Regions from separate parts of the Senegalia massiliensis genome, predicted to be linked through region 1. Evidence: riboswitches for the same ligand, from Rfam matches in the RefSeq annotation. Region 1 holds a riboswitch; each other region holds the start of a gene.
What was found. A riboswitch is a leader RNA that binds a small molecule or an ion and turns the genes downstream of it on or off. The one in region 1 is predicted to bind cobalamin.
Positions count from the first base shown of each region.

Region 2: another riboswitch for cobalamin. It lies ahead of D3Z33_RS17090 (DUF4430 domain-containing protein); the one in region 1 lies ahead of D3Z33_RS06410 (sirohydrochlorin chelatase).
Region 3: another riboswitch for cobalamin. It lies ahead of D3Z33_RS14490 (CGGC domain-containing protein); the one in region 1 lies ahead of D3Z33_RS06410 (sirohydrochlorin chelatase).

Region 1 covers NZ_QXXA01000006.1:126,854-130,072, forward strand. The annotation lists gene D3Z33_RS06400 (precorrin-2 dehydrogenase/sirohydrochlorin ferrochelatase family protein) at 1-413, opposite strand, end outside; gene hemA (glutamyl-tRNA reductase) at 403-1,641, opposite strand; gene D3Z33_RS06410 (sirohydrochlorin chelatase) at 1,666-2,031, opposite strand; cobalamin riboswitch at 2,184-2,360, opposite strand; gene D3Z33_RS06415 (hypothetical protein) at 2,879-3,109, shown strand; gene D3Z33_RS06420 (cobalt-precorrin-6A reductase) at 3,138-3,219, opposite strand, start outside.
Region 2 covers NZ_QXXA01000004.1:288,787-292,005, forward strand. The annotation lists gene D3Z33_RS03705 (hypothetical protein) at 1-191, opposite strand, end outside; gene D3Z33_RS03710 (hypothetical protein) at 390-887, opposite strand; gene D3Z33_RS17090 (DUF4430 domain-containing protein) at 889-1,287, opposite strand; adenosylcobalamin (AdoCbl) riboswitch at 1,376-1,521, opposite strand; gene D3Z33_RS03720 (efflux RND transporter permease subunit) at 1,563-3,219, opposite strand, start outside.
Region 3 covers NZ_QXXA01000018.1:28,837-32,055, forward strand. The annotation lists gene D3Z33_RS14480 (amidase family protein) at 1-416, shown strand, start outside; gene D3Z33_RS14485 (NADPH-dependent oxidoreductase) at 439-1,197, opposite strand; cobalamin riboswitch at 1,322-1,505, shown strand; gene D3Z33_RS14490 (CGGC domain-containing protein) at 1,776-2,096, shown strand; gene D3Z33_RS14495 (ABC transporter substrate-binding protein) at 2,113-3,144, shown strand; gene D3Z33_RS14500 (FecCD family ABC transporter permease) at 3,148-3,219, shown strand, end outside.

The sequences.
Region 1 (3,219 bases):
AGTGATGGACTTTTTCCATTTGTTGAAACAGATATTGTAAGATCTCCTCTTTTAAAAGTAGAAGGTACAATGAAATCAGAATTTCTATCTGTTACATTATTACATAATATGTTTTCATCTTTACAATCAATACCTATTTTTCTATTTAACTTTTTATCATCAGTTGCTGCTATTACTATTGAAGAATTTAAAATATATTTTTTATTATACTTATCTTTTATTATATTAATTTTATCTTTATAATTATAAAACTCAGATTCTATTTTAGGGCTTATAATACTTAGTTTTCCCCCATATTCCATTAAATTTTTAGCTTTTCTTAGAGCTACCTTTCCTGCTCCTATTATTACTATATCTTTATCTTTTAAATTTAACATAATTGGATAAAATGAAGTTTCTTCTTTATAACTCATAAATATCTGACATCATTTCTATATAATTATCTAGTTTTTCTTTATCATTTATTTGCTTTAATTTAATTGCTGGATTTCTAATTATTCTTTTAAATGAAGAATGTATTATCTTTTCCATTATTTTTTTATCTCTTGAACTTAAATCTATTTTTCTAAATATATATTCTAAGGTGTTTTTCTCTATTTCCTCACATTTATCACTCATACTTTTAACTATAGGATCTACTTTTAAAGTATCTATCCAATTCTTAAAACTAATTATATCTTCATTTATTAAACTTTTAGCTTTTTTGGATAATTCTTTTCTTTTAACTTCATTTTTTTCTGAGATTTCCTTTAAATTATCTATATTATAAAGATTTACATTTTCTAGCTCTTCTACATCCTCTTCTACATCACGTGGTAGTGCAAGATCTAAAATATATAAATTCTTTTCTAATTTCTTCATATCTTTTTTCCTTATTATATGATGAGGGCAGGCTGTTGCTGTTATGAGTATATCTATATCTTTTATAATATTATATCTATCATCATATTCAATTGGAGTTACATTTTCATATAATTCTTTTATTTTATATAATTTATCATGACTTCTATTTGACATGAAAATCTCATCTAAATCTTCTTCTTCTAAGTATTTAAGAGCTAGATTTCCCATTTTTCCTAATCCTATAATAAGTGCTTTTTTGCCTTTTAAATCAATTTTTTCTCTTAAAAATTTAACTCCTATATAACTTATGGAAAGAGGTATTTCTGAAATTTTAAGTTCTTTCTTTACTTTTTTAGCTGTAGTAACTGATTCTCTAAATAACTTGTTTAATCTTTTGCCACTTCCGCCTATTTCCATAGCTAGCCTATGTGCTTCTTTTACTTGTCCTAAAATTTGATCTTCACCAAGTACTATAGATTTTAAACCAGCTGCTACTTCATATAAATGATAAATTGATTCTATCTCTTTTTTTACAAAAAAATATTTATCAATTTGCTTTATATCTGACTTTTTTCTATAAATATTTTTAACTACTTCTATATCCCTATCTACATTTCCATCTTCACTATATATATATATTTCACTTCTATTGCAGGTAGAAAGTATAATACATTCTTTTACTCCACTATCTAAAAGATATGTTGTAGTTTCTATTTTCATACTATCTGTAAAAGCTACCTTTTCTCTAATATCTGTTGTTGCTGTATTGTGATTTATTCCCACTACTGAAATATTCATAGATATCAACTCCTGATCCTATTTCTAATTAACACTTTCTGCACGCTCAAGTAATATATCACCTAAAACTGGCTCAACTCCTAATGGTTTAGATATTTTAAAATTAACTTCTTCATATTTATTATCTAACTCTTTTATTATATGAGGTATATCTTCTTTTATATGAATTCCTTCATATAAAAAGTAAGGTACTACTGTTATATCTTTTATATCTTCATTAACCATTTCTTCTACTACTTCTGGTATAAAAGGTCTACTTATCTCCATATAAGCGCCTTTTATAATATACTTATCTGTTTTCTCTTTTACGATATCTATCATATCAGAAAATCCTTTTTTTGCTTCATTTGATCTACTTCCATGTCCTATAATTAACAATCCCTTTTTCATTATATCACCTTTTCTTTCATTTTTATTTTTAAATAGATAGGTTTATATTATTATATTTATCATACATAATTATTAATAATAAAAAAATCCTACCGTAGAGGCAGGATTAAATATACTAATATATTCATACTAGTAAATCCTTCCCTCCGAAGGTTACTTCGTAAAATCAGGCAGGTCTCCTGGCTTACCATCATCCTACTTTCTCTCCTTCCCATTCTAATGAATAGTGGATTTGAGATTTCGTTATGGTTACAGTAGCGGGGGCTGCAGAGGTCTCTCACTTCTTTCCCTATTAATCATAAATATGAACCTAATTTTAATATTCAGTTTTTCTTGTAAGTTTATAATATCATTTGTTGGAGGGGTTGTAAATAGAATGTATATCAAAAATTAATCGAAAAGTATTTTTATTGATTAATTCGTAATTGAATAATAAAATTAATATTTATAATTTTATTTATCTTACACTAAAAACACATAATAAATAAGTAGAATATGCAGGTACTCCATAGGGAATACTTGTAGAAACATCTGCAGATTAAGATTGTGTTCTTCTTGTTGTATAAGTTACACTATGAATTGTAAAACTTGAATTTTTATTGGTATTATTTTTTACTATATTGGTGGCTTATAAATCTTCAATCCTCCTCTCTCTATGTATTAATTAAAATAAGATAATAAATTATTTTAATTCAACATTAGTAATTGCATAGTTTCTGATATGTCTTCATCTTGTGCATAATTTACTTGTGGTATCGATCAAATTAATGCTACAATTATAATTAAGGATATTGTTAATTTTCTGAATATTTTACACTTAAACAATCCTTTTACTATGGTAATTTAAGTGATTAATTACTTTATTAATTTAATTATACATTATAAAGGAAAATATTTCTATCTGAAAGGGTCTGACATTTTAAAAATCGTTTCTGAATATTTTCTTGGTGAAAATGAAGAAACCTATAAAAATTCTCTTAATAAAGCTATACATATATTAGAAATAAAAGGATATGATGAGTTGGCTAAGAATTATAAAGAAATTACAAAAAATAGATATAATATACAATTAAATTAGAAAAAACCCTTGCAAGGGTTTTTTCATTTCATTCTATATCCTCAATCAATTCCCTAATACTATTATACTTATTAGGATAATCTATCTGTGGCCTATCTATTAAAAGTACC
Region 2 (3,219 bases), on a different contig from region 1:
AATAGAGAAGGTTTTGATGAACCATAAAATGTTTTTCCATAATCATGCCCTTCAACAAGTGTCTTTTGTATTACTTGTTGAAATCTATATATCTTTTGCATAGAATTTTCAACATTTTCTATATCCATATTTTCTATGATTGATAAAGCGTAATTGTAATTATCTTCTTTTACTTTAAAGTCATCACTCATATTTTCACCACCTTGTTTATTTTAATTTATCCAATATTTTTTTATTTATTACTTATATACTTCAATTTATACTTTATCTTTATTGAGTATATTAGTTATTACTGCTAATTTATAAAAAAGATATTAAATAACAAAAAACCTCTTTCTTATAGAATATATTCCCTATGCAAAAGAGAATAAACTATAAGAAAAAGATTTTTAATTAAATCTAGCACCTTGTTTCTCTATAATATTTTTTATAGGCTTAAATAATATTAGTACTAATATAAAGTTTGAAAAACCATGTATAATATCAAATAATAGCCCTCTTATCCAATAAGTTATTCCATAACCAACTCCATAAAATACAGATTCTGTTAAAGCAAAAAACAAACCGAATGAGAGACCAAATATACCAGCTAAAACTGCATATATATATTCATTTTGGGTTTTATAATTAATAACTGATGTTATTATAACTAATATTGGCCATATCAAATAATAACCTATTAGCCAAGTATTAAAACCCCATACAAATATTTCAGTTGTAGAAAATATTATTGAAACTAAAATAGCTCTTTTAAATCCAAAAACTACAGTATAAATTATAAAAAGTAAAGTAACAATTTCTACATTAGGCACAAAGGACAATGCCATTTTAGATGCAGTTAAAGTGGCACTTAATATAGCTATTAATACAAGATCTCTTACTTTCATATTAATAACTAGTTAACTCAAATTTATATTTATCTCCATCTGTAAGTGGTATTTCAGCTACACCTGTTTCTGCATCTTTACCATTTACTTGAATTTGCCAAAATTCTTGTTCACTTTCTTTTGCTTCATAATCCATCATAGCAGTAACCATTTTTCCAAAATCTGAATCTGTAAGAGTTACACCAATCTCATCTTTATTATTTTCTAATAAATCTAATAAATATTCATCATCAGTGTTATAGGTAAACGTCTTATCTACATCCTCTTTTTCATTTATTACTTGTATCTTTACTTCCTTAGCTCCTTCTACTGATTCTGGAGATAAAAAAGTCTGATATGCAAATACAAGCCCTAATGCTAAAACTAAAGCTATAACAATTATTAAACTTTTTTTACTCACTATAATTCCTCCTTATATTTATGTGTTTAATGTGTCTAAAAAAACCCTTCCACTATCGAAGTGGAAGGGTTAATAAAATCATTTTATATACCACACCACTTCATTTCCACGTGAAGTTTCAAGTGCTTTTATATAATTTAAGGTATTCCGACTTAGTATATATTTATACCATACGGCGGCGGGCCCGTACAGGATTTTAACCTGTTTCCCCTCAAATTATACTTCATATTATTTAACTAATTATATAATACTACAATTTATATAAAAAAGCAATTCTAATTTTCTTTCACAAGACTATTATATGCTATTGGTATTACAATAAGAGTAAGAAGTGTTGAGAATATAAGACCTACCATGAGTCCTACAGCTAGTGGTGTGAAAAATGAACTGCCAGATAAAACTAATGGAATAAGACCTATTACCGTTGTAATACTACTTAATAATATTGGTCTTAACCTTTTTTTCGCTGATTCTATACAAGCCTCTTTTATACTTCTTCCATTCTCTCTCTCTCTATTTATATATTCTATTATTAATATTGCATTATTAACAACAATACCTATAAGACTTGCAGCTCCAAGTCCTACTGTAAATGTAAGAGGTAGTCTAAATATAAACACTCCAAAAACTACTCCTATTACAGATAATGGTACGGTTATAAGTATTATAAGTGGTTGAAGTATGGATCTAAATTGAAGAAGTAATATTAAATATACTCCTACAAGTGCTATAAGTGCGGCTATACCAAGTCCACTTAAATATTTTTTAAAGATTTCTTTTTCTCCTCCAAATGTAACTTTAATATCATCTGTTTTTTTATTATTTATTATTTCTTCAACCTTGTTTTGTTCTACTAAAGTAGATTTATCAGGATCTACTTCAGCTGTTATTTTGATAAATGGCTTTCTATTAAATCTATTTAATTCTTCTAACCTGGTATCCTCTTCTATTTCTACTACATCTTTTAAAAGTAATATTTGTTGACTATTAGGTGATTTAATAGGTGTATTTTGTAATTCATCTATACTATTTGGATTTGCATATAACAAAATACTTTTACTTTCGTCATCTATATTTACTTCACCAATCTGAGTTTTATTCAATGCAAGATTTACTTGTCTTTGTATATCATAACTAGTAAGTCCTAATATTGACATTTCTTCTTTATTTGGAATAATCTCATATTCTTTTATTACAGAGGATTCTTCTAAAGTAATATTATATAAACTCTTCATATCATCCATTTCTTCCCTTATATTACTTGCTACATTTTCTATATCTTTAAATTCATCAGAAGAAAGGGTTATATCAATATCAGGTCCTGGGTTTGTAAGTGCAAGTAGATTAACTGTCACTGTTCCATCTTCTATTTTATCATTTAGCTTATTTTGGAGTTCATATGCAAAATACTTCTTATTTTTATATTCAGCAATTTTTTCTTCATTAAATCTAAACATTACTTGCCCTAAATCAGGAGATTTAAAATAAGGAGGATTTGTTATATAAAATTTAGGTATTGGCCCTCCTATTGATGATGTATATTCCTTTATATCATCTCTATTATTTAATACTTCTTTTACATCTTCTACAATTTGCTGTGTTTGATCTATGTTATTTTCTTCTGCTTTTATATCAATATATGCTATATTATTATCTGCATAAGGAAATACTTCAAGCCTCATATTTACAAGCATAAAACCTACTATGATTATTAATACTAATACAATTAAAAATGTAGTTTTAGTATATTTCATGCTTTTTAAAAGTGTATTTTCTAATAATCCTTTAAAGTGTTTTCGTTCTCTTACTTTTCTATGACTATTCTTAAGAAGTAAACTTGCAAGTACAGGAGTTACTGTTATAGAAACTATATATGATGCAATTAAAGCTATAATAACTACTTGTGGTAAAGATTTTGCAAACTCTCCCGCC
Region 3 (3,219 bases), on a different contig from region 1:
AATATCATAAGGGAATAGAAAAAAATATTAAATTTGCAGAAACTATTGATAGAAGTATGCCTGAATATAATAAAAGAATAGTTAATAGGATTGAACTACAAAATTTAGTAATGGAACTTATGGCAAAATATAAATTAGATGCAATTTTATATCCTCATCAAAAAAGACCAGTTGTAAAAGTAGGTGAATCTCAAGTAGATAGAAATGGAGTATTAGGAGCTATAACTGGATTTCCTTCTTGCGTATTACCTGCTGGATTTACAAATCAAACGGAAACAGCACCGATTGGTATTCCGGTAGGTATAGAATTTTTAACTAGAGAATGGAATGAATCTGTATTATTTGAAATTGCATATGGTCTTGAACAATCAACTAAAAATAGGAAAAGTCCTGTTATAAATAAAAATATTGTTTAGGAAATTTCCTAAACAACATTTTTTATTTATCTTCAATTCTTAAATTAAACCCTTGATTTTTAACTACATTTAAAAGTTTACTTCTTTTTTCGTTTTCCATTTTAAGAATTTCAACTACTTGTTTACTAAATTCATCAAGAGATTTTGTTTCATTTCTTAAATCATAGTATTCCTTCATTTCTTTATCGTATTCCTTTATAGATTCTAGATAATTTTCTTGTTTTTTATACCTGTTTTCAAATACTTTAAGAGATATATCCATTCTAGGTTTTAACATAGGATATTGATCTGGATAACCAAAGCCAACTCCTACTATAGGAAATGTAAGTCTTGGAAGTTCTAATAGATCTATGATAGCTTGAGGGTCATTTAAAATACTTCCTAGATAAACAGTACCCATATCTAATGATTCAATAGCTGTAATCATATTTTGAGCAGCTATTGCACCATCTGTAAATCCTTGAAAAAATCTATCCATATCTTTTTTATGAGGTAAATTTTCCCCTAGTTCTTCTGATATTCTAGCATTTCTATATACATCAACTATAAATATAACTAGCTCTGGAAAATTTTTTATATAGTCTTGGTTACATATTTTACTTATCTTGTCTTTTGTTTTATCATCAGTTATACGAATTATGCTATAAGATTGCATAGCTATACTAGAAGCAGTACGATTTGCTACTTTAAATAATGTGTTTAAAGTATTTTCATCTACTTTTTTATTTTTGAATTTCCTAATTGTACGGTGATTTAATTGACTTTCGATAGTTTTATTCAATAAATCTCATCCTTTCAAATATAATAGATATCTAATATATTTTTTACCACTAATTTTAATTATCAAACTTTATTTTTGACGACAGAATTGACAACTTTAACTAATAATGATATATTATAAACAAATTGAATATAGCTATATTGGTACAATTTAATGTTAAATTGTTTAAAAGGGAAGTTCGGTGAAATACCGACACGGTCCCGCCACTGTAATAGATAGAATCTTATGAATACCACTATGATGAACATGGGAAGGTATAAGATTTGTTATTCTTAAGTCAGGAGACCTGCCAATAGTGTAAGCGCTGTTTATTACTCACGAGGATGAGGAGGTGTTATTTGATAATATCCTTTCTATGTCTAGAAAGGTTTTTTTATTAGTAATAAGTCAGCAAATATATGCTGATTTTTTTATGTTTAGATTACAATTACTACTATATAATACCTTATAATATTAGTAATTTAGAATAAATTCGTTATAAGTTATAGGATTAATAGAAGATCTATATTGTCAATTATAAGTGTTTAGTAGAACTATCCTATATAGAGTAATCTATTCATATGTTAGGAGTGAATTTAATGAATATAGCAATTGGAATATGTGAAAAGGTAAATGGAATTTGCACAACAATGGGATGTTTTAAAGCTTTTAATAATAAAGAAAAATATTTTAAAAGCTATAAAAATGAAGAAATAAATCTATCATCTTTTTTTACATGTCAAATATGTTCTAGTGAGTCAAAAGATTGGGTAAATGAATTAGCAGATAGATTTGTAAAAAATAATATATTTAAAGTACATATAGGTGTATGTATAGTAAAGTGTAAAGCAGAGAAGAAGGAAGAAATAGTAAATATATTTAAATCTAAAGGAATAAAAGTAATTGAGGGAACTCATTAATAGAAAGGTGAAATAAATGAAAAGAATAATTAAAAAACTAAGTATTTTTATATTGATAATTTTTTTAGTGAATTTAGTAGGATGTAGGAATGATAATAGTGATTCAAAAGAGTCAAATACTGAATCAACAGTTGTAGAAAAAAATGAATCCAATAAAAGCAATGAAAGTTCTCATTATCCTGTAACTGTTACTACTTATAATTGGGCTAAGGAGCCAGTGGAAATAACGTTTAATGAAGCTCCTCAAAGGGTAGTTGCAATATACCAAAGTGCAATAGAAACACTTTTAGCTTTAGATCAAGGAGATAAAATAGTAGCAGCTTCATATTTAGATGATCCAGTTAAAGAAGAATTTAAGGAATCATTTGATAAAATAAAATATTATAAGCAACTTCCAACAAAAGAAGAGATATTAGCATTGGAACCTGATTTTATTACTAGTTGGTATTCTTTATTTGCAGAGAAGGTTTATGGCGATGTTTCTTTTTGGCATGAAAGAGACATCAATACTTATATCCAGCAGAATAGCGGTGTTAAATCACCTAACACTTTAGAAAATGAGTATCAAGATATAATTAATATGGGAAAAATATTTAATGTAGAAGATAAAGCTAATAAGATTGTAAAAGAAATGAAAGAACAAATTGAAAAAGCTAAAGAAAGCGTAAAGAGTAAAGAAAAAGTAAAAACAGTTATTTTAGAAGTAGGAAAAGAAGGACAATATAGAATATATGGAGAAGATAGTATAGGTGGAGATATAGCAACTCAAGTAGGAGCAGATTTAGTTGCTAAAAAAAATATAGGGATGGAAGATTTGATAAATTTAAACCCTGATGTTATTTTTACAGTATATTATGGTGATTCAATAGATAGAGAAGAAGCAGTTAATAGCATAATGGATAATCCTGCTCTTGGAAGTATTTCTGCGGTTAAAAATGATAGAGTAAACCCTATTGTATTAAGTGAAGTTTATGCAAGTGGTATTAGAACTATGGATGGAATAAATACTATAATTGAAGGGATTTATCCAGATATGAAAGGTGAATAGATAATGGAAGATTCAAATAACCTTAAGAATAAAAAATGTTTAATAGAAACACCTACTTATATAGGTGTTTCTATT